DNA from 4 places in the Streptomyces sp. NPDC004732 genome. Region 4 is predicted to be linked to each of the others. Evidence: riboswitches for the same ligand, from Rfam matches in the RefSeq annotation. Region 4 holds a riboswitch; each other region holds the start of a gene.
What was found. A riboswitch is a leader RNA that binds a small molecule or an ion and turns the genes downstream of it on or off. The one in region 4 is predicted to bind cobalamin.
Positions count from the first base shown of each region.

Region 1: linked by a shared signal. The riboswitch ahead of ABZV77_RS33305 (ABC transporter substrate-binding protein) and the one ahead of ABZV77_RS39375 (energy-coupling factor ABC transporter permease) in region 4 are both predicted to bind cobalamin.
Region 2: linked by a shared signal. The riboswitch ahead of ABZV77_RS15085 (ribonucleoside triphosphate reductase) and the one ahead of ABZV77_RS39375 (energy-coupling factor ABC transporter permease) in region 4 are both predicted to bind cobalamin.
Region 3: linked by a shared signal. The riboswitch ahead of metE (5-methyltetrahydropteroyltriglutamate--homocysteine S-methyltransferase) and the one ahead of ABZV77_RS39375 (energy-coupling factor ABC transporter permease) in region 4 are both predicted to bind cobalamin.

Region 1 covers NZ_JBEXJR010000012.1:240,118-244,687, forward strand. The annotation lists gene ABZV77_RS33295 (ABC transporter ATP-binding protein) at 1-520, opposite strand, end outside; gene ABZV77_RS33300 (iron ABC transporter permease) at 517-1,578, opposite strand; gene ABZV77_RS33305 (ABC transporter substrate-binding protein) at 1,617-2,594, opposite strand; cobalamin riboswitch at 2,638-2,766, opposite strand; gene ABZV77_RS33310 (M67 family metallopeptidase) at 2,763-3,185, opposite strand; gene ABZV77_RS33315 (amino acid permease) at 3,271-4,570, opposite strand, start outside.
Region 2 covers NZ_JBEXJR010000004.1:613,337-617,906, forward strand. The annotation lists gene ABZV77_RS15065 (carboxylesterase family protein) at 1-196, shown strand, start outside; gene ABZV77_RS15070 (hypothetical protein) at 209-580, opposite strand; gene ABZV77_RS15075 (TetR/AcrR family transcriptional regulator) at 577-1,224, opposite strand; gene ABZV77_RS15080 (class I SAM-dependent methyltransferase) at 1,296-1,958, shown strand; cobalamin riboswitch at 2,056-2,203, shown strand; gene ABZV77_RS15085 (ribonucleoside triphosphate reductase) at 2,250-4,028, shown strand; gene ABZV77_RS15090 (anaerobic ribonucleoside-triphosphate reductase activating protein) at 4,046-4,570, shown strand, end outside.
Region 3 covers NZ_JBEXJR010000001.1:835,571-840,140, forward strand. The annotation lists gene ABZV77_RS03450 (PIG-L family deacetylase) at 1-1,434, shown strand, start outside; gene ABZV77_RS03455 (acyltransferase family protein) at 1,434-2,507, shown strand; cobalamin riboswitch at 2,554-2,778, shown strand; gene metE (5-methyltetrahydropteroyltriglutamate--homocysteine S-methyltransferase) at 2,942-4,570, shown strand, end outside.
Region 4 covers NZ_JBEXJR010000021.1:19,196-23,765, forward strand. The annotation lists gene ABZV77_RS39360 (ATP-binding cassette domain-containing protein) at 1-374, opposite strand, end outside; gene cbiQ (cobalt ECF transporter T component CbiQ) at 371-1,120, opposite strand; gene ABZV77_RS39370 (energy-coupling factor ABC transporter substrate-binding protein) at 1,127-1,495, opposite strand; gene ABZV77_RS39375 (energy-coupling factor ABC transporter permease) at 1,495-2,241, opposite strand; cobalamin riboswitch at 2,271-2,455, opposite strand; gene ABZV77_RS39380 (PTS ascorbate transporter subunit IIC) at 2,626-4,200, opposite strand; gene ABZV77_RS39385 (PTS sugar transporter subunit IIA) at 4,258-4,570, opposite strand, start outside.

The DNA of each region.
Region 1 (4,570 bases), on a different contig from region 4:
TGGTGGGCTCGTCGAGGACGACGAGGGTCGGCTCCTGGACCAGGGCGCGGGCCACCAGGGCGCGCTGGCGCTCGCCTCCGGAGAGCGAGGGGAAGGTGCGGTCGGCCAGCTCGTCGACGCCGACCCGGGCGAGCGCCGCCGTGACGAGCTCGTCGTCGGCCGCGGTGTCCGCCTCCCAGAACCGCTTGTGCGGGGAGCGGCCCATGGCGACCACCTGCCGGACGGTCAGCTCGAAGGCGGCCTGGCCGTCCTGCGGCACCGTGGCCAGGCGCCGGGCGCGCGCCTTCGGGGGCATCGTGTGCAGGTCGTCGCCGTCGAGGAGGGCGCGGCCGCCGGTGGGGCGCAGCGTGCCGTACACGCAGCGGAGCAGCGTCGTCTTGCCGCTGCCGTTGGGGCCGACGACGCCGACGGTCTCGCCGGGGTCGGCGGTGAGGTCGACGGCGTCCACGAGGAGCCTGCCTTCGACCTCGTACGAGAGGTGCTCGGTGCGCAGTTCACCGGCGGGGGGCGGCTGGGTCATGCCGGTACTCCTTCGTTGCGCCGCCTCAGCAGCCACAGGAAGAACGGGCCGCCGGTGAGCGCGGTGAGCACGCCGACGGGGATGTCCTGCGGCGCGGCGACGGTGCGTGCGGCGAGGTCGGCGGCGACCAGGAAGACCGCGCCCATCAGCGCGACGACCGGGAGCAGTGCGCGATGCGCGGCGCCGACCAGCATGCGGGCGGCGTGCGGCACCATCAGGCCGACGAATCCGATGGCCCCGCTGTAGGCGACCAGGGCGCCGGTGAGGAGCGAGGCGAGGACGAAGACTCCGGCACGGAATCGGGTGGCGTCCAGGCCGAGGACGGTGGCGCCCTCCTCACCGGCGAGGAGCAGGTCGAGGGGGCGGGCCATGGACATCAGGAGGGCCGTGCCGAGGACCAGGGTGACGCAGGGCAGGGCGAGCATGTCCCAGCGGGCACTGCCGAGGCCGCCGAGCGTCCAGTACAGGACCTCCTTGAGGTGGTCCGCGCTGTCGGCGGTGACCAGGATGAGGCTGGTCAGCGCGGTCAGGATGTACGAGACGGCGACGCCCGCGAGGATCAGCCTGCCGGTGGCGAAGCCGCCGCCTCCGCTGCGGGCCAGGGCGTAGACGAGGACCAGTGAGATCAGGGCGCCCGCGAAGGAGGCGGCCGGGATGGTGACGCTGGTCGACAGGGCGGCGCCGAGGCCGAAGACGGAGCCGAGCACGATCGCGCTGACCGCGCCGACGGAGGCGCCCGAGGAGACGCCGAGCAGGAAGGGGTCGGCGAGGGGGTTGCGGACGAGGGCCTGGAGGACGGTGCCGATGACGGCGAGTCCTGCGCCGACGGTGGCGCCGAGGATGACTCTCGGGAGTCGCACGTCCAGGACGATGGTGCGGAACGGGGAGGGGTCCGCCCTTCCCGTCAGGATCTCGACGACCTGGGCCGTCGGGATCCTGACGGAGCCCAGGGCGAGCCCGGCGAGCGTCGCGGCGGCGAGGGCGACGGTGAGCACCGTCAGGACGGCGAGGCGCCGCCCCCCTGAGCTCCGCCGATCGCCCTTCGGGCTCGTCCTCAAACGCCGGACGGGCTGGATCTCCCGCACTCTCTGCGCGCTCACAGCTGCGCCGCCAGCTTCCTCACCGCCTCGGGTGCTCGTACTCCGGTGACCATGTCCGAGAGCGGCAGCACCGCGAAGCTCTTGTTCTTGACGGCGGGGACGTCCTGGAGGGCCGGGTCGTCGAGGAGGCGCTTCTTCTTCTGGGCGACGGTCGTGGCGCCGTAGTCGAGGATCAGGATCGTCTCGGGCCTGTTCTTCACGACGGACTCCCAGGACGCGTCGCTGAAGGACTTGTCCACGTCGGCGAAGACGTTGCGGCCGCCCGCCCGCTTGATGATGTCGTTGCCGATGCCGCGGCCGCCCGCGGTGAACGCGGTCTTGTCGCCGCTGTCGTAGACGAAGACGGAGCGGGGCTTCTTGCCCTTCGACTTCTCGGCGGTGGCGGCGAGTTCGCGCTGTGCGCCGCTCACCCACTTGTCCGCGCGGGCCCGCACCCCGAAGGTGGAGCCGACCTCGCGGACCTCGCGGTAGACGTCATCCATGGAGACGGGCCGCTTCGCGCAGCCCTCGACGTTGAGGCGGCTCTCGATGCCGGACTTGGCGAGCGCGGAGCGGCTGCGGCCGTCGCCCGCGAGGAAGGCGCTCGCGTATCCGCCGTACACGTAGTCGGGGTTGGCGGCGAGCAGCTTCTCGTAGGAGGGGTACTCCTTGGCGACGACGGGGATGGAGTCGTACGCCTTCTCATACTGCGGCAGGACCTTGTCGTCGAGGTACGCCGTGCCCGCGAGGTGGTCCTTGAGGCCGAGTTCCAGCATCACTTCGGTGGCGTGCTGGTTCATGGTGACGGCGCGCTTCGGGGGTGCGTCGTACGTCGTCTTCACACCGCAGTTGGTGACGGTGTACGGAAATCCGGCGGCCTTGGCCGCGGTCTTCCCGTCACCGCCCGCATCGCCCGAGTCAGACGAGGAGCACGCGGCGAGCGGGACGAGCAGTGCGGCCGCGGCGAGCGCGCGTATGCCGGTGTGGCGGGACATGGCTGAACTGCCTCCTCCAGGGGATTTCCGCGTCCCCTGCGTTGCATGGAGGAGGACGGCAGGTCAGTTCCTGACTCCCCCGCCCCGGCTTCGGAGTGGGGTCACAGTGGCGGGACCGTGCCGGTTTCGCACCGGCTTCCTGGCTCCTGCCGCCCTCTTGAGTAAAGCTCAGTATGCCTCGACGACCTTTACTTCTTCCTCGGCGACCTCGCCGTCCACGATCCGGTAGGAGCGGAACTGGAAGGGGCCCGCGTCGTCGGTGTCCGCCGTGGAGACCAGGACGTAGTGCGCGCCGGGCTCGTTGGCGTAGGTGATGTCGGTGCGCGAGGGGTACGCCTCGGTGGCGGTGTGCGAGTGGTAGACGATCACCGGCTCCTCGTCGCGGTCGTCCATCTCGCGGTAGAGCTTGAGCAGGTCACCCGAGTCGAACTCGTAGAACGTGGGCGAGCGGGCGGCGTTCAGCATCGGGATGAACCGCTCGGGACGTCCGGTGCCCTCCGGGCCCGCGACCACGCCGCACGCCTCGTCGGGGTGGTCCTGGCGCGCGTGCGCGACGATCTGGTCGTGGAGGGCCTGGGTGATGGTCAGCATGGCAGCCAGGATAAGCAGAGGGGCCCGCGCGTACCGAAGTGTGGTACGCGCGGGCCCGAATGCTGGACAGTGGCCTTGGGGAGCCTCAGTCCTTGGAGAGGGAGTCGTCCGAGGAGACCCCGCCGGAGACGCCGATCTTGCGCTTGTCGAAGGCCGCGGCCTCCGGGTTGCGGCTCTTGAGGATCAGGTAGGAGACCGTCAGGATCGCGGCCCAGACCGGAGCGGCGTACAGCGAGATCCGCGCGTCCTTGTCGACGCCCATCATCACGATGACCATGCCGATGAAGAGCAGGGCGAACCAGCTGGTGTACGGGGCGCCCGGGGCCCGGAAGGTGGACTGCGGCAGCTCGCCGCGGTCGGCCTTGCGGCGGTAGCGGATCTGGCAGGCCAGGATCATGATCCAGGCCCACATGCCGGAGATGGTCGCGAAGGAGACGACGTAGTTGAACGCCTCGCCCGGCCACTGGTAGTTGATCCAGACGCCGACCAGCATGAACGCGGCGGAGGCCGTGGTGCCGATCAGCGGCAGGCCGTTCTTCGTGAGCTTGGTGAAGAACTTGGGGCCCTGGCCGTTCATCGCCAGGTCGCGCAGCATGCGTCCGGTGGAGTACATGCCGGAGTTGCAGGAGGAGAGCGCGGCGGTGAGGACCACGAAGTTCACGATCGCGGCGCCGACGCCGAGACCCATCTCCTCGAAGGCCGCGACGAACGGCGAGACGCCGGGCTTGAAGGAGGTCCACGGGACGACCGACAGGATCATGATGAGCGCGCCGACGTAGAAGACGGCGATGCGCCACGGCACGGTGTTGATGGCCTTGGGCAGGACGGTCTTCGGGTCCTTGGACTCGCCCGCGGTGACGCCGACCAGCTCGACGGCGAGGAAGGCGAACATCACGATCTGCAGGGTCATCAGCGTGGAGCCGATGCCGTTGGGGAAGAAACCGCCCTGGTTCCACAGGTGGGCCACGGTGGCGGTGTCACCGGCGTCGGAGAAGCCGATGGTGAGGATGCCGACGCAGATCAGGATCATGCCGATGATGGCGGTGACCTTGACCATCGAGAACCAGAACTCGAGCTCACCGAAGAGCTTCACGGAGATGAGGTTCGCGCCGTACAGGATGACGGTGAAGACCAGCGCGTAGGCCCATTGCGGGAATGAGTCGTGGGTCCAGTACTGCATGTACTGGGCGGCCGCGGTCACTTCGGTGATGCCGGTGACGACCCAGAAGAGCCAGTACGTCCAGCCGGTCACGAATCCGAAGAACGGGCCCATGAACTCGCGTGCGTACTCCGAGAAGGAGCCGGACACGGGCCGGTACATGAGGAGCTCGCCGAGCGCCCGCATGATGAAGAAGATGACGAGGCCCGCGATGGCGTACGCCAGG
Region 2 (4,570 bases), on a different contig from region 4:
CGCCGCCCTGCTCGGCCCGGACAAGCCCCCGGCGGATCTCGCGGACCGCATGCACCAGACCTGGATCCGGTTCGCCACTACCGGCGACCCCGGCTGGGATCCGTACGACACCGAGCGCAGGGCCACGATGCGCATCGACGCGGAGTGGCAGCAGATCGACGACCCGCACGGCCAGGAACGCCAGGCCTGGAGCTGACCCGACGCGCCCTCAGGCAGGGACGAAGACGTCCTCGTGGGCCCCGTCGAGGATGAATCCGTTGTCGAAGCGGACCCGCACGCTCACGCGCGGCCCCCGTTCCTGGAAGGCGGTCCACGCGGGTTCCAGGGAGCCGACCTTCTCTTCGAGCTGCCTCCTGCTCTCCGTGGGCATCTCGCGCCCGAAGGAGTCGAGCAGCGACTTGAGCCGCTCGTACTCGCGCACGTCGTCGCTCTCGTCCTGGTGGCCGACCACCTGCTCGACGGTCCCGCCGGTGCCCGCCGCCAGGGACAGGAACCCGACGACGACGCCCGCCACCTCGGCCGAATCGCTCAGCCGGGTGTCCTCCGCAAGGACCACCCGCTGGCCTTCCTTCAGAGTCATCTGCTCCCCATCTCCCCTGCGTCCGCGCGGTGCAGGAACGCCTCGACGAGGCGGTCGGTGAAAGCCTGGTCGACGGGTTCCGCCGTCACCAGGACACGGTGGTAGACCGGCCCCACGAGCTGGTCGATCTCCGCAGCCATGTCGAGCCCGGCGGCGAGCTGGCCGCGTTCCACCGCGCGTTCCAGCGGGAGCCGGTCGCGTCGGCGCTGTTCGTCGAGGTACCCGGACCGCAGGGCGGCGGCGAACGCGGGATCGTGCTGGGCGTGCCCGATGAGGGCCTTGAAGACGGCGCCCGCGTCGGACCGGGTGAGGAACAGGGCCAGTTGGCGCAGGTGGGCGCGGAGGTCCGGGGCCAGGTCGCCGTGGTCCGGCGGGACCAGGGCCTCGGCCGCGTCCTGGAGGAAGGCGTCCAGGAGGACGTCGGTCTTGGTCTTCCACCAGCGGTAGACGGTCTGCTTGGCGACACCCGCCCGGGCGGCGATGCCCTCGATGGTGACGCCGGTGAAGCCCTTCTCGACCAAGAGGTCGTCGGCCGCCTCAAGCACTGCCTGCCGGGCCTGTTCGCTGCGGCCGTGCCTGTTGCCGTGGTGGCGTGCCGCCGGTTCCGGCCCGGCCGCCGCGGCGGCCGTACTTCCTCGTCCCATGTCTGCCTCCTGGGGTCAGAGTAGGCCAGAACCTCTAGGCGCTACGCAACGGTGCGTCTAGCCTAGGCTCCATGACACCCACCAACACCCTCGAAGATCCCCGCGTCGTCTCCGCCCTCGACCGGATGTTCCGGCACGCCGAGCGGGACGAGGAGACCAGCAGGCGGATCCGGGCGGCGTGGCCCCAGGGTTCCGCGCCCCTCGGCCCGCAGGAGCAGGCCGACGCCAAGGCGGAGGTGTACATGCCGATTTCCGCTCAGGGCGGCCGCCTCCTCTACAACCTGATCAGGGCCACCCGTCCCGCCACCGTCGTCGAGTTCGGCACGTCCTTCGGCATCTCGACGCTCCATCTCGCCGCAGCGGTGCGCGACAACGGGACGGGGCGGGTGATCAGTACGGAACTGAGTGCCGCCAAGGCCGCGGCCGCCCGCCGGACGTTCACCGAGACGGGCCTCGACGACCTGATCACCGTCCTCGAAGGGGACGCCCGCGAGACCCTCGCCGCAGTCGACGGCTCCGCGGACTTCGTCCTCCTCGACGGCTGGAAGGACCTGTGCCTGCCCGTCCTGCGACTCCTCGAACCACGCCTCGCGCCCGGCACCCTCGTCATCGCCGACGACGTCGACCTGGCGGACCTCGCGCCCTACCTCGACTACGTCCGCGACTCCCGGAACGGCTACCAGAGCGTCACATTCCCCGTGGAGGACGGGATGGAGATCAGCTGCCGCCTCTAGGGGCGGGGCGGGCCCAGAGCCGTGGGCCCAAAGTCACTGCCTCAGGGCCGAACGTCACCCAAGATGTTGTGCCCGGCATGTCGCCCATGACACCAGATGTAGTGTTTCGGCAGTCGGTTCGGCGGGCGCTCACGGGCGTCCGCCGAGGCAACTGGGAACCCGGTGCGATTCCGGGGCTGCCCCGCAACGGTGAGCGGCCGCACAGCGGCCCGAGCCCGATACCTGCCGACCGCCCCCGCGCACATCGGCGCGGCGGGACTCCTTTCCGTACTGCCTCGTGGGAGGGCCGACGTGACGCAGATCGACGCCGTGGACTCGGTGACCGAATATCTCGACCGCAGCGACTGGCGGGTGAACGCCAACGCGAACCAGGGCTATTCGCTGGGCGGACTGATCCTCAACACCGCAGGGAAGGTCGTCGCCAACTACTGGCTCGACCAGGTGTATCCCGAGGCGGTGGGCCGCGCGCACCGGGAGGGCGACCTCCACATCCACGACCTGGACATGCTGTCCGGCTACTGCGCGGGCTGGTCGCTGCGCACCCTGCTGACCGAGGGCTTCAACGGAGTGCCGGGGCGGGTCGACTCCGCGCCGCCCCGGCACTTCTCCTCCGCCGTCGGCCAGATCGTCAACTTCCTCGGCACCCTGCAGAACGAATGGGCGGGCGCCCAGGCGTTCAGCTCCTTCGACACCTACATGGCCCCTTTCGTACGCCAGGACTCCCTGTCGTACGCGGAGGTCCACCAACACGTGCAGGAGCTGGTGCACAACCTCAACGTCCCGTCCCGCTGGGGCACCCAGACGCCGTTCACCAACCTCACCTTCGACTGGACGTGCCCGCCGGACCTGCGGGACCAGGTGCCGGTCATCGGCGGGCGGGAGGCGGACTTCACGTACGGGGAGCTCCAGGCCGAGATGGACCTGATCAACCGCGCGTACATCGACGTGATGACGGCCGGGGACGCGACGGGGCGGGTGTTCACCTTCCCCATCCCCACCTACAACATCACCGCCGACTTCCCCTGGGAGAGCGAGAACGCCGAGCGGCTGTTCGCCATGACCGCGAAGTACGGGCTGCCGTACTTCCAGAACTTCATCAACTCCGATCTCGCACCGCACCAGATCCGCTCGATGTGCTGCCGCCTCCAGCTGGACCTCACCGAACTGCTCAAGCGCGGCAACGGATTGTTCGGCAGCGCCGAGCAGACCGGCTCGCTGGGCGTCGTCACCCTCAACTGCGCCCGGCTCGGCCACCTGCACGCCGACGACGAGCGCGGCCTCTTCCGCGCCCTCGACCGGCTGCTCGGGCTCGCCAGGGACAGCCTGGAGATCAAGCGCGTCACCGTCCAGGACCTGATCGACGGCGGCCTCTACCCGTACACCAAGCGCTACCTCGGAACCCTGCGCAACCACTTCTCGACGATCGGCGTGAACGGGATCAACGAAATGATCCGGAACTTCACGCATGACGCCCACGACATCACCACCCCCGAAGGGCACGCCCTCGCCGTCCGGCTGCTCACGCACGTACGGGAGCGGATGGTGGAGTTCCAGGAGCGGACGGGCCACCTCTACAACCTGGAGGCCACCCCGGCCGAGGGAACGACCTACCGGTTCGCCAAGGAGGACAGGCGCCGCTTCCCTGGCATCCTGCAGGCCGGCACGGACGACCGGCCCTACTACACCAACTCCTCGCAGCTGCCCGTCGGATGGACCGACGACCCGTTCCTGGCCCTGGAGATGCAGGACGAACTGCAGACCAAGTACACCGGCGGCACCGTCCTGCACCTCTACATGCCCGAGCGGATCTCCGATGCCGAGGCCTGCCGCAAGCTCGTGCGGCGCTCCCTGGAACGCTTCTCCCTGCCCTATCTGACCGTGACCCCGACCTTCTCGATCTGTCCGCGGCACGGCTATCTGGCGGGCGAGCACACCACCTGCCCGACGTGCGAGGGCGCCTGCGAGGTGTGGACGCGGGTCATGGGCTACCACCGGCCCGTGTCCTCCTTCAACATCGGCAAGAAGGGCGAGCACGCCGAACGTGTGCCCTTCCGGGAAGCGGTCGCGTGATACGGATCGGTGGGTGGGTGCCCCTGTCGAGCTGCGACTGGCCAGGGCGTCTGGTCACCACCGTGTTCTGCCAGGGCTGCCCCTGGCGCTGCGGCTACTGCCACAACCCCGGCCTGCTCGACCCGCGCGGGCGGGCGGCTGTCGAGTGGCGGGAGGTGGCCGCCCATCTCGCCCGACGCGAGGGGCTGTTGGACGGGGTCGTCTTCTCCGGCGGCGAGCCACTGCTGCAGGCCGGGCTCGCGTGGGCGATGCGGGAGGCGCGCGGGCTCGGGTTCGGAGTCGGCCTGCACACGGGCGGAGCCTTTCCCCGCCGCTTCGCCGAGCTCCTGGCGGACGGGCTCGTCGACTGGGTGGGGTTCGACGTCAAGGCGGCACCGGACACGTACGACCGCGTCACCGGCGCCCGGAACAGCGCCGCTCCCGTCCTGCGCAGCCTCCGTCTCCTGCGGGAGTCCGGGGTGGCGCACCAGTTGCGGACGACCGTCGGCCCCGGGTTCCTCGACCGGGACGACGTCGCGGAGCTGCGGGAGTGGCTGGCGGGG
Region 3 (4,570 bases), on a different contig from region 4:
ACCGGCTATCTGGAGCGGTTCCGGCCGACGCAGGTCCGGATGCAGAACCCGACGCCGGGCCGTCTGGACCGCAACCTCAAGTGCTCCGACCACCAGGACCACCGCTTCGGCGCCCGGTTCGTCCAGCAGGCGCTCGACCCCGCGTCCGGCACGTCCAAGGCCCGCACGCTCGAAACGTACTCCTGGGGAGACGCCCCGCAGGACACCTGCAAGGACTCTGCGGGCTGCGGTGACCTCAAGGTCGCCGCGAGCCCCAAGCCCCGCTGGTCGCACAGCATCCACCACGCCGGTGAGACCGGCGCCGACTGGCTGCTCGCGGGCAAGGACGACAGCCTGTGGGCCTTCGCCGTGCTGGACGGCCGGATCGCGCACTGGCACCGGCCTGGCGGCAAGGGCGGGCGGTGGAGCGCGAGCCGGTGGAAGGGGCCCGTGTTCCGGGCGGAGACCGGAATCGACACGGGCGTGCGGCCGGTGGCGCTGCCCGACGGACGTATCGCCGTCTTCGGTACCCGTACGCTGTTCGGTGACCAGCCCGCCGCATACCGCAAGGAAGTGGGATTTATCGCCCAGCAGGCCCCGGGCAAGCCCTTCGGCCCCTGGCAGTCGCTGGACAGCCCCGAGCTGTCCGGCGAGGTCGGTACGAACGACATCAGTGCGCCCGCGGTCGTGGCGCACGACGACGGCACGATGTCCGTGTTCGTGCGCGACAGCAGCCGCCGGCTGACCGCGCGCGTCCAGCGGTCCGACGGCACGTGGACTCCCTGGCGCGGCCTGGGCGGTGAGGCCGTGCACAGCGATCCGGTCGCCGCCAAGGACCGCGCCGGACGCGCCTACTTCCTTGCCGCGACCCCGCACAGCGTCCTGGCCTGGATCCAGGACGAGCCGGGCGCGGACGTGCGCGGCCCGCTGGCCACCGGCCTTCCGGCGACCACGTTGCCGTTGACCGTCCGGCCCGACGACGACGGCGTCCGGGTCTTCTACCGCATCCCCGCCTCCGGGGACGTGGGCTCCGCCCGCCTGCACGCGGACAGCCTCACGCCCTTCACGGCGGAGCCGGGCCGGGCGCGCCGGTCGTCCTCCACCGCGCACACGTCGGTGGCCGCCACCGATCTGGGCGGGGCGGGCGGCTACGGCCCGGTGAGCGTCACCGCGGACGACTGGGGCGGTGTCCTGCTCGCGGCCCGGACGGCCACGGGCGATGTCGCCACGGCCTGGGGCACGTCGGGCGTCGCAAGGAACCGGCCGCAGTGGAACCACACCGGGGTACTCCCGGCGGGCGCGCCGTCGAGCGCTCCGCTGGCGTCGGGCGGCGTCGTGCTCACCATGCTCGGCCTCGACAGCCGCCTGTACTGGACCCATGCCAGACGTGGAGGAGGTCGTCTGGCTCCCTGGCAGCCGGTGGAGTCTCCGACGGCAGGGAGGTCGAAGGCCTGATGCGGATGCCGACCCCCACACGCCTGCGTACCAACCAGAACACCCCCCAGAACACCCGGAAGCCGCTCGACTCGCGCGATCCGTTCTTCGACAACGCGAAGTTCCTCCTGATCGTGCTGGTCGCCCTCGGCCACTCCTGGGAACAGATCGTCTCCGGCACGCACACGCTGCAGGCGGTCCACACCGTGGTCTACGCCTTCCACATGCCGGCGTTCATCCTGTTGTGCGGCTACTTCTCGCAGCGCTTCACCGGCCGCCCCGACCAGGTGCGCAAACTGATCGAAGGGGTGCTGATCCCCTACCTCCTGTTCGAGGCGGCGTACTCCGCCACGTACAGCGCGGTGCGGGGCGAGCCGTACACCTTCACCCCCACGGAACCCACCTACCTCTGCTGGTTCCTCGTCGCCCTGTTCCTCTGGCGGCTGAGCACACCCCTGTGGCGGGCGGTCCGCCACCCGGTGCCGATCGCCGTGGTGGTCTCCCTCGCGGCCGGTCTCACGACGATGGGTTACGACCTGGCGCTGCCGCGCGTGCTGATGTTCCTGCCCTGGTTCGTCCTCGGCATGAACCTGCGCCCGGAGCACTTCGCCCTCCTGCGCACGAAGGCGGCCCGCCGCTGTGGCGTGGTGGCGCTGGTCTGCGCCGTGGTCGCGGCGTATCTGTGGATGCCCGCGCCCGACGAGCACTGGTTGTCCATGGACGTCGGCTACACGGAGCTCGACATCAGCTGGCCGCAGTACCTCGCCGTGCGCGTCGGCATCTTCGCGCTCAGCGCGGTGCTGGTCGCCGCGTTCTTCGCCTGTGTGCCCCGACGCCGCACGCCCTTCACCGCTCTCGGCGCCGCCACGATGTACCCGTACCTCCTGCACGGCCTGCTGATCCGCGCGGGCGAGGCGGCGGGCCTGTATCCGGTCCTGAAGGACCTGGGCGCGGTCGGCCAGGTCCTCCTCACCCTCGGCGTCGTCACCACGGTGTTCCTGCTGTCGACTCCGCCGGTGCGGAAGCTGTTCCGTCCGCTGGTGGAGCCCCGGCTGCCGCGTGGCGCCGTGCCGGTGGACGAGCGTTCGAAGTGACCTTCCGGAATCCGGCGGCCCTAGCACTGCTCCACCGCCACCCCGTAGGGTGATCGGCGCAGCTGGTTCGCCCCGTCCGCCAGACGGGAGCGTCGCAAGAGGGAACCCGGTGGGAATCCGGGACTGCCCCGCAGCGGTGAGTGGGAACGACCGCCGTCATCACGCACTGGGCCCCGACGAACGGGACCTGGGAAGCGACGGCCAGTAGGTGTCCTCCCCCGGGAGGATGCGCCCGCGAGTCCGAAGACCTGCCCGCTGTCCGTGCCCGAGCCATTCGTGCGCGGATATTCCGGTGACCTCGAGGGCGGGTCGGCGTACATAGCGAGCGGATGACCGCGCCTTGCCGCGCGAGACGGTACCCGCCGGTATGTCACTCCTTCTTGGCCACGCAGGTCTCCGGGATCCCCGGGATACGTCTCTCGAAGGAGATCTCCGTGACCACCAAGACCGCAGCCGCGGCAGCACGGGCCACCGTGTACGGCTACCCCCGCCAGGGCCGCAACCGCGAGCTCAAGAAGGCCATCGAGGGCTACTGGAAGGGCCGCGTCACCGCCGACGCCCTCCGGAGCACCGCCGCCGACCTCCGCCGCGCCAACTGGCAGGAACTCTCCGACGCGGGCATCGGCGAAGTCCCCACCGGCGACTTCTCGTACTACGACCACGTCCTGGACACCACCGTCATGGTCGGCGCCGTCCCCGAGCGCCACCGCGCCGCGGTCGACGCGGACGCGCTCGACGGGTTCTTCGCCATGGCGCGCGGCACGCAGGACGTGGCGCCGCTGGAGATGACGAAGTGGTTCGACACCAACTACCACTACCTGGTGCCCGAGCTGGGTCCCGGCACGGTGTTCACCGCCGACTCCACCAAGCAGGTCACCGAGTTCAAGGAGGCCCAGGCGCTGGGCCTGACGGCGCGGCCCGTGCTCGTCGGCCCGGTCACCTACCTCCTGCTCGCCAAGCCCGCCCCCGGGGTGGCCGCCGACTTCGACCCGCTGACCCTCCTCGACCGCCTCCTTCCGGTGTACGCAGAGGTGCTCGCCGACCTGCGCGCGGCGGGCGCCGAATGGGTCCAGCTCGACGAACCGGCCCTCGTCCAGGACCGCACCCCGGCCGAGCTGAACGCGGCCGAGCGCGCCTACCGCGACCTCGGCGCCCTCACCGACCGCTCCAAGCTCCTCGTCGCCTCGTACTTCGACCGGCTCGGCGACGCCCTCCCGGTGCTCGCCAAGGCCCCGGTCGAGGGCCTCGCCCTCGACTTCACCGAGGCCGCCGCCGCGAACCTCGACGCCCTCGCCGCGGTCGGCGGTCTGCCCGGCAAGCGGCTCGTCGCCGGTGTCGTCAACGGCCGCAACATCTGGATCAACGACCTGGCCAAGTCCCTCACCACCCTCGGCACGCTGCTCGGGCTCGCCGAGCGGGTCGACGTGGCGACCTCCTGCTCCCTCCTCCACGTCCCCATCGACACGGCCCTCGAACGGGACATCGAGCCGCAGATCCTGCGCTGGCTCGCCTTCGCCCGGCAGAAGACGAACGAGGTGGCCACGCTCGCCAAGGGGCTGGCCCAGGGCACCGACACCATCACGGCCGAACTGTCGGCCAACAAGGCGGACCTGGCCTCGCGCGCCGAATCGCCGATCACCCACGACCCGGCCGTCCGGGCCCGCGCCGGTGCCGTCACCGACGCCGACGCGCGCCGCTCCCAGCCCTACGCCGAGCGGACCGCCGCCCAGCGCGCCCACCTCGGCCTGCCGCTGCTGCCGACGACGACCATCGGCTCGTTCCCGCAGACCAACGAACTGCGCACGGCCCGCGCCGACCTGCGGGCCGGGCGCATCACCACGGCGGGCTACGAGGACCGCATCAAGACCGAGATCCAGGACGTGATCTCCTTCCAGGAGAAGACCGGCATCGACGTCCTGGTGCACGGCGAGCCCGAGCGCAACGACATGGTGCAGTACTTCGCCGAACAGCTCACCGGCTACCTCGCCACCCAGCACGGCTGGGTCCAGTCGTACGGCACGCGCTACGTCCGCCCGCCGGTCCTGGCCGGTGACATCTCGCGC
Region 4 (4,570 bases):
TTGAGCGGGCCGAAGGACACGTCCTGCTCGACCGAGGCGGCGAACAGCTGGTCGTCGGGGTCCTGGACGACCAGCTGGACGGTGGTCCGCAGCCGGGTCAGGCCCTTGCGGTCGTACGTGACGGGGGTGCCCTCCAGGGTCAAGTTCCCGCGGTCCGGGCGCAGACCGCCGCTGAGCAGGCGCATCAGGGTCGTCTTGCCGCTGCCGTTGCGCCCGAGGAGCGCGAGCGCGCGCCCCTCGACGACGTCGAAGTCCAGACCGCTGAGCACGGTGGGCCCGTCCTCGTACGCGTACGCCGCCGCTTGCAGGGCGACCACGGACCCGCGCGGTCCGCTGGGAGCGTCCGGCTCGCGAAGAGCCCTCGGCTCACTCATGGCAGGAACCTTTCCAGTACGAGGGTGAGGGCCACCAGGCCCACGAGAAGTGCCGCGCCTGCCGTGATGAAGGGGCGCGAGATGCGGGCCTCGGGCACGAGGACGCGCAGGGTGCCGTCGTAGCCGCGGCCCGCGAGCCCGGCCTGCAGACGGCTCGCCCGGTCGAAGGCGCGCACGAACGCGGTGGCGCCGAGACCGGCGAGGGAGCGCCAGGTGGCGGCGCGGGTGGTGTGCCCGAGCCGGGCGGCCTGCGCCTGCCGGATGCGGCTCATGGAGTCCAGGAGCAGGAAACTCATCCGGTAGGTGACGAGTGCCACGTCCACGACCGGTGCGGGCACGCCCGCTTTCACCAGGCGGGGCAGCAGGTCCGACATCGGTGTGGTGAAGGCGAACAGCAGCACGCCCAGCGAGGCGGCGGAGGTCCGCAGGAGCAGCCCGCCCGCCCGCGCCGGGCCGCCCTCCGCGAAGGTCACGAACCCGTCGGGGCCGCCGACTTGGACGAGCAGGGTGAGTGCGCCGGTGACACAGAAGCCGAGCGGCACCCGGTAGGCGCGCCACAGCTTGCGGGGCGGCACACCGGCGGGACCGAGCAGCAGGACGACTGCGGCGGCCAGGACCAGGACGGCGCCCGGCCAGGGCGGCAGCGAGATGGCGAGGATCGTGAGGCCGAGCCCGAGCACGGCCTTGTCCACGGGGTGCCGGCGGCGCCAGCGACTGCTGTGCGCCGCCGCGTCGATGGGCAGCACGCCGGGTCAGACCTGCTCGGTCTCGGCCCGGGCACCGTCCGCGTCGACCGGCTCGGCCGCCCGCTCCGCACGCGCCTGTTCCGCGCCCTGCTTGCGGCCCTTGCGCAGCCCGAAGTAGTAGGCGAGGACGCCCGCGCCGAGGGCGGCCTGCAGGGCGAAGAGCGCCGACTCGACCTCCCCGGACGGGGGTTCGTACAGCGGCGAGAACCACGGCTCGTAGTCCGGCTTGATCTCGGTGATCGCCGTCTCGGCCTGGGCGTCGGCCCCGGCGAACGGCTCCTCCTCGTCGTCGCCGAGTCCCAGCGCGATCGGCAGCACGGCGAGCGCGGCCACGATGAGGAGCAGCAGGGTGTTGATCTTCGCGTTGCGGCTCATCAGGCACTGGCCCCCGTCTGTGTCTCGGTCGGCTCGGTCGGCTTGGTCGGCTCGGTCGACTTGGTCGTCACGTCCGTCTGCTTGCGCTGCAGCAGCACGCCGAGGCGCGTGAGTTCGCCCTTGCTCGACTGCACGAGGAGCCGCATCACCAGGACGGTGAGCAGTCCTTCGCTGACCGCAAGCGGAATCTGCGTGACGGCGAAGATGCCGCCGAACTTGCCCAGGGCGCCGAGGAAGCCGCTGCTGGGGTCGGGGAACGCCAGGGCCAGCTGGACGCTGGTGACGCAGTACGTGGACAGGTCGGCGACGAACGCGCCGAAGAACACGGCGACCATGAGCGGCACGTCGTACCGCTTGAGGAGCCGGTAGACCGCGTATCCCGCCCAGGGCCCGACGATCGCCATGGAGAACACGTTGGCGCCCAGGGTGGTGAGCCCGCCGTGGGCGAGCAGCAGCGCCTGGAAGAGCAGGGTGATGGTGCCGAGCACCGTCATGATCGGTGGTCGGAACAGGATCGCCCCGAGTCCGGTTCCCGTCGGGTGCGAGCAACTGCCCGTCACGGAAGGGATCTTCAGGGCGGAAAGGACGAACGTGAAGGCTCCGGAGGCGCCGAGGAGCAGGGTGCTCTCCGGGTGTTCCTTGACTTCACGGGTCAGGGAGCGGACTCCGTGTACGACGAACGGCGCGGACGCTACGCCCCAGGCGATCGCGTGCGCCGGTGGGAGGAAACCCTCGGCTATGTGCATGGCTCGGCAGACCCTCTCCAGCACCTCGTGGATGGACAACGCGCCTTGGCCGGTCTCCTGGCTGACGGGTCGTACCGACCGGACTCCGCCTTCCCGGGCACGTGAGTACCCAGTGGCTGCCGCGAGGGCTGGAGCCGGACTTCCCGATCACAGTGGCGAGGGCCGCACCGGCATCACACCGGATTTCCCGTTCACCAAGGCGTGGCGACATTAGTGCGCAACGGACGTGCTGACAACTTGCGGGCTCGTTGCGCCGGTGGCACGCGCGAGCGCGCATACCACCGCGTGCGCCCCTGTTCAGAGGCTGTGTGCGGAAGTGGCAGGCGGTGGGGAGCGGACGCGGAAGGGGGGCGCACAGGGGGCGCAGAAGCGGGTCTGGAGCCGTCAGGTCCGGGCGTCCGGCGGCGGGGGCGGCTTCGGCGCTCCGCGCGGGGGTGCGATCTTCGCATACGCGACGGGGGATCCGGCGGCGGCCGGAACCTTCTCCGCGGCGCGGTCCGGGTCCGGCGGCAGCAGTGCGTCACGGCGGGCGCCGGGGTCCCAGCCGGTCTCCACGACGCGCTTCTGTACGACGATCGCGCCGAGGAGGACGGCCACGCCGATCAGCAGCATCAGGACGACCCCGCCGGTCTCCCCCGTCTTGGCCGCATAGCCGACGAGTGTGCCGAACCAGCCGAAGTCGGCGTCCCCGAAGGTGGTGTTCTCCTCCCCGAAGGCGCCCAGGACCTTCAGGAGCAGCGCGGGCAGGAAGGTGATGATGACGCCGTTGACGAAGGCGCCGAGCGCCGCGCCGCGGCGGCCGCCGGTCGCGTTGCCGTAGACCCCGGCCGCGCCGCCGGTGAAGAAGTGCGGGACCAGTCCTGGCAGGACGAGGGCGAGTCCGAAGGCCGGGTGGAAGATCCAGGCGAGCAGGCCGAGGCTGACGAGGCCGCCGACGAAGCTGGAGATGAAGCCGATGAGGACGGCGTTCTGTGCGTAGGGGAAGACGATGGGCGCGTCGAGGGAGGGCACCGCGCCGGGCACCAGTTTCCTGGCGATGCCCTGGAAGGCCGGGACGAGTTCGCCGAGGATCGTGCGGACGCCGAAGAGGATCACGGCGACGGCGATGCCGAACTGGAGGCCCTGCATGACGGACTGCATGACGTAGTCGCCGACGCCGCCCGCGCCCGCCGCGCCGTTCTCGCCGAAGGCCTTGAACGCCTCTTCCTTGCCCACCTTCCCGAGGAAGACCAGCGACATGATCAGGTAGATCAGCACCATGGACAGCGCGGTCGCGACCATGGAGTCACGCAGGAAGCGCAGCCCTTCGGGGAGGTCCATCTCCTCGGTGCTGCGGCTGCGACGGCCGACCAGCTGCCCCGTGGCGCCCGCCGCGATGTACCCGGCCGTGCCGAAGTGGCCGATGGCGACGCTGTCGTTGCCGGTGACGCGCTTGGTCCAGGGGTGCGCGAAGGCGGGCATGGCGACCAGCAGGATGCCGAGCAGGACACCGCCGACGACGACCACGACCCATGACGACTGGCCCGCGATGGCCAGGACCATCGTCAGCAGGGTCGCCATGAACAGCATGTGGTGGCCCGTCAGGAAGACATAGCGCAGTGGGGTGAAGCGGGCGAGCAGCAGGCTGATGGCGAAGCCGAGGATCATCAGCCAGGCGACGCGGGCGCCGTACTGCTCCTGGGCGATGCCGACGATCGCCTCGTTGGTGGGGATCACGCCGTGTGCCCCGGTGGAGCCCTGGATCATCTCGCCGAGCGGGGCGAGCGCGCCGACGACGAGGGTGGCGCCCGCCCCGATCAGCAGGAAGCCGAGCGTCGCCTTGATGGCTCCGCCGACGATCTGCCCGGCGGACTTCTTCAGCGCGATCAGGCCCGCGGCCGTGATGAGGCCGATGAGGTAGGCGGGTTGGCTGAGGATCTCGTTGACGAGAAACTCGGCGGTCGACACGAGCCAGTCCATGGTGGGTTCTTTCTCCTTGCCCGGTCTCTCGGTTCTCTCGGGTCCGTGGGCCTCAGATCAGACGTCGTAGGTGTCCCTGAGCACCCGGTCGGCCTCCGTCGCGCTGGTGAAGTCCTCGACGACCTTCACCGGGACGCCCACGTCACCGAGGGTCCTGGCGATCTCCCGCGAGGTGAGGATGGCGACGGCCTCGTTCGCCTTGCCCTTGGCCGAGATGGTGTCCGTCGCCTCGACGGTGACGTACCGGTCCCATCCCCAGCGGTCCAGGACCCCCTCGACGGTCTGCTTGAGGAACAGGCTGGTGCCGACGCCGTTGCCGCAGACGGTCAGGATCTTGTGCAGGTCCCCGCCGCGCGCGGCCTCCTTGCGC